3 regions of the Stenotrophomonas sp. 63632_Sma genome follow, and region 3 is predicted to be linked to each of the others. Evidence: predicted binding sites of a transcription regulator. Region 3 holds the regulator's gene; each other region holds the start of a gene.
What was found. The regulator FliA, encoded in region 3, starts transcription of late flagellar genes. The targets are predictions, from matches to a motif close to TAAAGTTTNNCNNNCNNNGGCCGATAA.
Positions count from the first base shown of each region.

Region 1 (2,263 bases), 2.1 Mb from region 3:
CCAGGCCGACGCGGGCAGCGGTATACCCCAGCAGTGCGCCCTGATAGCCCTCCATCCCGCTGCGCAGGGCGTCCTGCGCATCCGCAGGCAGGCCCGCCAGCGCGAGGTCGAACGGCAGCTTTTCCTCGCTGGCGCGGTCGGCGTGAGTGGAATCACCGTCGAGCAGCAGCAGTGCCTCCTGCCTACGCATCTTCTGCAGGGACAGCGCCAGCGACGGCCGCTGCAGCGCATCCACCTGCACCTGCAGGGTGTCGGCGGCCTGCTGCAGCTGTGCGGCAAGACCGGCATCACCGCGGCCCATTTCATCGACACGTTCAAACAGGGCGGCGACACCCTGCGAGAACGCGTCGGCCGATTCGGTCAGCACCTGCAGCGCCTTGCGCCGGCCGGCGTCCATCGGCATCGCGCGAAGCGCCTGCAGGTCAGCCTGCAGGGCCTTCTGTGTTGCCAGCAACTGGCTGCGGTCAGCATCATCGAAACTGCGTGCATACTGGGTCTGCAGGCGGCGCGCTTCGGCCACCCGCGTGGACAGGCTGGCAGCCAGATCGCTGCCGCGCTGGTAGCTGGCCTGGCCGCGCGCGGCCAGGGCGTTGGCATGGCCAGTCCAGGCGTAGACAGCGGCGATCGCCACCAGGCCCAGACCACAGACCCACAGGGTCGCCTTGAGCTTGTTGGCCACGCTGAGCCGATGCGGCTGCAGCCACAGCAGCAGGCCGGGGGACGCCGAGCGCAACGTGGCAAGACGCGTGCGCAGGGACCGGAGGTGGGGGACAACGGCCGACATGACAGACTCCAGGCGGAAGGACGCACCTGTATCGGCCGGATTCAGAGCAACTTTAGACCTTTCTTCGTCTGCGTCCCGCCGTCGCTGGCGGACGCGGTCTTTGTACCGGGTGCAGGCGACGGGGGCATGACACGGCCGCCGTGCTTGACCTCAACCCCGGTTGGGGGAGCAAAGTGGACCTCCCTTCCCCGCCCGGTGCCCCCATGACGACGCTTGATGTCCCCCGCTACCTGCAGCGCCTGCAGCTGGATGCGCCGCCACCACGGACCCTGGCCGGCCTGACCCTGCTGCAGCAGCGCCACAACGCACTGCTGCCCTTCGAAACCCTCAGCTGCCTGCTGCGCGATGCGGTGCCGATCGACCTGGACAGCGTGCAGCGCAAGCTGATTGACGAGCGCCGCGGTGGCTACTGCTTCGAACTCAATGGTGGGTTGCTGGCGCTGCTGCAGGCCTTGGGCTTCGATGCCCAGCCATTGAGCGCGCGCGTACTGCTGGCCGCCCAGGACGGCGAACTGACCGCGCGTACCCATCTGCTGCTGCGCGTGCACGTGGACGGCGATGACTGGCTGGTGGATGCCGGTTTTGGCAGCCTGACCCCGACCGTACCGCTGCGCCTGCATGACCCGCAGCCGCAGGCCACCCCGCACGAACGCTACCTGTTGCAGCGGTTGGAAGACGGCGGAGATTTCATGCTGTCGGCCGAATCCAGCGAGGGCTGGCGGGCGATGTACCGCTTCGATCTGCAGGCGCCGGCGCCGATCGACAACGTGGTGGGCAACTGGTACGTCTGTACCCATCCCGATTCCAGTTTCCCCGGCCAGCTGCGCGCGTCGCTGACCGGGCCGGACTGGCGCTGCACCATCGGCAGCGGCAACTACACCGAGTACCGCCCCGGACAGGCACCGGACAAGCGCCCGCTGCATGATGTGGGTGATGTGCGCGACGTGCTGGAGCAGCGCTTCGGCATCCAGCTGCCGGACGACCCGCGGCTGGATCCAGCGATCAACGACTGGCTGCAGCGCTCGCGCGCCGCGACGCTGTAGAGTCGACGTTACGGCGCTGTGCGCGCCTGCAACGCAATGCGGTTGCCTTCGCTGTCGCGGATCTCGGCCACGCGCCAATCGCCGGCATCGGCCGGTCCGAAGCGCAGCTCGGCTCCGGCCTGCAGCGCACGGTCGAGGCTGGCATCCAGGTCATCGACGCCGATGTAGATGCGCGCGCCCTGCTCGGAAGGCAGATAGTCCGCGCCGTGCACCAGCGCAATGCTGGCACCGGCGGCCTCATCGGAAAACGGCAGATAGGCCATCCGGCAGTCGTGCAGCACGATGGGTTCGTCCACCGCAACCTGCAGCCATCGCTGGTAGAACGTGATGGCCCGGTCCAGGTCACTGGCCGGGATTTCCACATGCAGGATCGGGTTCACAGACACTCCTTGCCACCTCCACTCAGATGATGCGCAGGGTAATCGCCTTCAGGACC
Region 1 covers NZ_CM151220.1:4,239,484-4,241,746, forward strand. Annotated here, with positions in the region: gene ACZK45_RS19665 (methyl-accepting chemotaxis protein) at 1-784, opposite strand, end outside; gene ACZK45_RS19670 (arylamine N-acetyltransferase family protein) at 988-1,827, shown strand; gene ACZK45_RS19675 (VOC family protein) at 1,836-2,207, opposite strand; gene ACZK45_RS19680 (response regulator transcription factor) at 2,230-2,263, opposite strand, start outside.
Region 1: ACZK45_RS19665 (methyl-accepting chemotaxis protein) is a predicted target of FliA. The motif match lies at 813-839, and genes of this name have one in related genera.

Region 2 (2,263 bases), 2.2 Mb from region 3:
CCGCTGCCACCGCGTCCGCGCTGCTGGCGGCCGGCTTCGTCATCGCGGCTGCGGGTGCTGCGGTCGCGCAGCTGCATGCGGGTCTCCTCGATGCTCTGCCGCAGCGCCTCCACGGCATCCATGCAGGCCGCCGCAGGGCGGTCCAGGAACACCACCGCGAACTCCTCACCGCCATAGCGGAATGCACGGCCACCGTCGCCCACCCGCGCCAGCCGCGAGGCCACCAGGCGCAGTACATCGTCTCCGGTGTCGTGGCCATGGGTGTCGTTGAATGATTTGAAGTGGTCCACGTCCACCATCGCGATGCTGTAGGTGCCGCGTGCCCGCTGCAGGGTCTCGTTGAATGCCCGTCGCCCCGGCAGGCCGGTCAACTCATCGCGGAAGGCCATGTGGAAGGACTCCTGCAGCATCGCGCCCAGCATCAGCAGCAGGGCGGCGCTGCTCAGCGCCGGCAGCAGTACAGGGTGCAGGAAGATCCGCGGCAGCATCCACCACAGGCACAGCAGGGCCAGCAGCATCGCCGTGTGCAGTGGCCGAGGATGCCGCCACGCCTGCCAGCCCAACGCTGCGGTCGCCAGCAGGAACAGCAGCGCCGGCAGCTGCGCCAGCGCGTTCCAGTCGGCGGGAATCCAGGCCCAGTGACGGTTCGACAGCAGATCGTGCATGCCGCGCGGCTGCTGTGTGGCTAGCAGCAGGAAGATCATCACCGCGGTGCCGCTGGCAATACCGCGCAGCAGCAGGTCCTGGCGCCGCCGTCCGCGCTCCGGCCACAACGCAAGGCCGGCAGACAACAGCGGCAACCAGGCCGAGATGGCGTGGAAGCGCAGCGGTGTCAGCGTGGTGACATGGCCATTGCGCAGGTAGCCAGCGACGTCCTGGTGCAGCAGCGCGAACATCACCGCCACAACCATCAGCAGGCACAACGTGCGCACCTGGTGGTAGAGCAGGGCCAGGCCGGCACCGAGGCAGGCCAGCAGCCAGGGCAGGATGCGCTGCGCCGGGCTGGCCACGTCTGCGGTATCCAATGCGGTCCACACCACCACGGCAACCAGCACGGCAGGCAGCACGAACAGGTAATGCGCAGGCTGGCGGAGCGGATGCAGGGGCAAGTAGGAATTCCAGCGCGGTGACGACGCGGCCGCAGCATTGCCGTTAGCGGCGTTCGTGGTGGCTTCTTGAATGCGGCAGGCTCATCCATGTGAACGAAGTGATGCCGAACCATGACGTCGCACTCACCATCCAGCGCCGATGCTGCCCACATGGACAGCGTACCCGCCGCCGTCGCTGCCCCGCAGCACGATCTCGCCCGCCAGTTCGCCCATGTACGGACGCGCAGCCTGCAGTTGGCCGCGCCGCTCAGTGCCGAGGACGCCATGCTGCAGAGCATGGCTGACGCCAGCCCGAGCAAATGGCACCTGGCCCACACCACCTGGTTCTTCGAACGCTTCGTGCTGGCGGGTTTCGGCACCGCGCCAGCGCATGACCCGGGCTGGGACTACCTGTTCAACAGCTACTACAAGAGCATCGGCCCGGCGCATGCGCGGCCACAGCGCGGGTTGCTGTCGCGCCCGTCGCTGCAGCAGGTGCGCGACTACCGCCAGCAGGTCGATGCGCAGGTGCAATCGCGGTTGGCGGCGGGCGATCTCGATGAACAGGCACTGCAACATCTGCAGCTGGGCCTGCAGCACGAGCAGCAGCACCAGGAACTGCTGCTCACCGACATCAAGCATGCGTTCTGGTGCAACCCATTGCAGCCCGCCTACCGCGAGGACCTGCAGCCTGCCACCAGCGCTGCCAGTGCGCAGGGCTGGATCGAATCACCCGAGCGCATCGTCACCGTCGGCGCCGCGGCATGGCCGCAGCAGGCCGCGTTCGCCTACGACAACGAATCGCCAGCGCACCGCGTGCTGCTCCCCGCGCACGCATTGGCCGAGCGTCCCGTCAGCAATGCCGAGTATCGGGCCTTCATCGACGCCGGTGGCTATCGCGAACCGCGCTGGTGGCTCAGCGAAGGCTGGGCGCTGCGCGAAGCCGAGGGCTGGCAGCACCCGCTGTACTGGGATGACGCCCTGCAGCGCGAGTACACCCTGGGCGGTTGGCGCGAACTGGATCCGCACGCGCCGGTCTGCCACCTCAGCTACTACGAGGCCGATGCCTGCGCCCGCTGGTCCGGCGCGCGCCTGCCCAGCGAGTACGAATGGGAAGCCGCCGCTGCGTCGCAGCCGCTGCGCGGCCATTTCGCTGACGACGACCGGCTGCACCC
Region 2 covers NZ_CM151220.1:4,662,607-4,664,869, reverse strand. Annotated here, with positions in the region: gene ACZK45_RS21600 (GGDEF domain-containing protein) at 1-1,109, opposite strand, end outside; gene egtB (ergothioneine biosynthesis protein EgtB) at 1,260-2,263, shown strand, end outside.
Region 2: ACZK45_RS21600 (GGDEF domain-containing protein) is a predicted target of FliA. The motif match lies at 1,153-1,179, and genes of this name have one in related genera.

Region 3 (2,263 bases):
TGCCGGCCCGGCCAGTTCCGGGTCGGTGCGATGCTGTTCCGGCGGCAGGCCGAGCGCGCCGAAGCCTTCGTGCACGCGGCGGACGATGCCGACCACGCGACGGATGATCTGCCCGGTCAGGTCCTGGTAGCTCTGGGTCAGGGCGATCTCGGTCAGGTTGTGGCGGATGCGCTCGAGCTGCGCGTCCTGGCCCGGCTGCAGGCCTTCGGCGCGCAGCTGTTCGGTCAGGCTGCGGCATTCCTCGGCCAGGTCCAGGGTGCGGTGCGTGGCCTGTTCGGTCATCGCCACCACGTGGTCCAGTCGCGCGCAGGCGTCGTCCAGTTCGCCGGCTTCGCTCGGCACGGTCGGCAGTTCGCCCAGCGCCTGTCCCAGCTCGCGGGCCAGCCGCGAGAGGCCGCTCATCATCGGCTGCGTGCGCAGCGCGACCAGCCCGTCGATGCGCTGCCGCCAGGCGGCCTCGTCACCGGATTCGAGCGCGTCCAGGGCCTCCTGCAGGCGCAGGGCGAGGGCGTTCTTGTCGACCGTGGTATCCATCAGGCGCTGGCCGCCAGGCGTTCGAAGATCTTGCCGAGCTTCTCTTCCAGCGTCTGCGCGGTGAACGGCTTGATGATGTAGCCGTTCACGCCGCTCTGGGCGGCTTCGATGATCTGCTCGCGCTTGGCTTCTGCCGTGACCATCAGCACCGGCAGGGTCTTCAGCTTGGCATCGGCACGGATGGCCTTGAGCAGCTCGATGCCGGTCATCACCGGCATGTTCCAGTCGGTGACCACGAAATCGAACGGCTGGCTCTGCAGCAGCGACAGCGCGGCATGCCCGTCCTCGGCTTCGGCGGTATTGGTGAAGCCCAGATCGCCCAGCAGGTTCTTGACGATTCGACGCATGGTCGAGAAGTCGTCGACGATCAGGATGCGCATGTTCTTGTTCAAAGCAGAATTCCTTTGTTGTTCATTCCGGACGGCCGGGGGCAGCCGCCTCGGGGATGTTCATTCTTCGAGGCCTGCGTCGGCAGCCTCGAACAGCTTCAGCCGGCCGCGCAGGCGCAGTACCGCCTGGCCGTGGATCTGGCAGACCCGCGACTCGCTCACGCCGAGCACCGCGCCGATCTCCTTCAGGTTCAGTTCCTGCTCGTAGTACAGCGAGAGCACCAGTTGTTCGCGCTCGGGCAGGTGGCCGATGGCCTTGCCCAGCTCGCGACCGAACTCACCGCGCTCCAGTACCTGCTGCGGGGTCGGCCCGCCCTGGGCGACGGTGTCCAGCTCGCCCTGGTCCTCGATGCGCGATTCCAGGCTCAGCACCTGGCCACGTGCAGCGTCTTCCATCAGCCGCAGGTACTCAGGCAGCGGCATCTCCATCGCGGCGGCCACTTCAGTGGCGCTGGCGGCACGGCCACTGCTCTGTTCCAGGCGGCGGATGGTGGCGGCGGCATCACGTGCACGGCGGTGCACCGAGCGCGGGACCCAGTCACCACGGCGGATCTCGTCGATCATCGAACCACGGATGCGGATCGAGGCGTAGGTCTCGAAAGAAGCACCCTGGTCGGCGTCATAGCTGCGCGAGGCTTCGATCAGGCCCATCATGCCGGCCTGGATCAGGTCGTCGACCTCGACGCTGGCCGGCAGGCGCGCGGCCAGGTGGTGGGCGATGCGCCGCACCAGGTCCGAATGCTGGGCGATGACTTCGTTTGCAGCCGAGCGCTGCACTTCCCTGTACTGGGCTGCGCCTTTCATGCCGTCACCCCACGCTGCTTGAGGATGCGTTCGAGGAAGAACTCGACGCCGCCACGCGGTTCGGTCGGCGCCTGCCAGCGCGCGGTACGGCGCGCGATCTCGGTGATCGCCAGCGCCGCCGGGCTGGACGGATAGGCCTTCACCACCGGCTGCTGGCGCTGCACCGACAGGCGCAGCCAGTCATCCTGCGGCACGCAGCCGAGGTAGTTCAGCGAGACATCGGCAAGGAACTTCTCGCAGACGCGGGTCAGCTTTTCGTACAGCACGCGGCCCTCGTTCGGGTCGCGCACCATGTTGGCCACCACCTGGATGCGGTCCACGCCGCGCTCGCGCGACAGCACCTTGATCAGTGCGTAGGCGTCGGTGATCGAGGCCGGCTCGTCACAGACCACCACCACGGTGTCCTGTGCGGCCTGGCAGAAGGTCAGCACGCCATCGGTGATGCCCGCGGCAGTGTCCACCACCATGATGTCCAGCTCGCGCTCCAGCTCGGAGAACACGTTGACCAGGCCAACGTGCTCAGCCGGGGCCAGCTC
Region 3 covers NZ_CM151220.1:2,155,343-2,157,605, forward strand. Annotated here, with positions in the region: gene ACZK45_RS09955 (protein phosphatase CheZ) at 1-534, opposite strand, end outside; gene cheY (chemotaxis response regulator CheY) at 534-926, opposite strand; gene ACZK45_RS09965 (RNA polymerase sigma factor FliA) at 984-1,727, opposite strand; gene ACZK45_RS09970 (MinD/ParA family ATP-binding protein) at 1,724-2,263, opposite strand, start outside.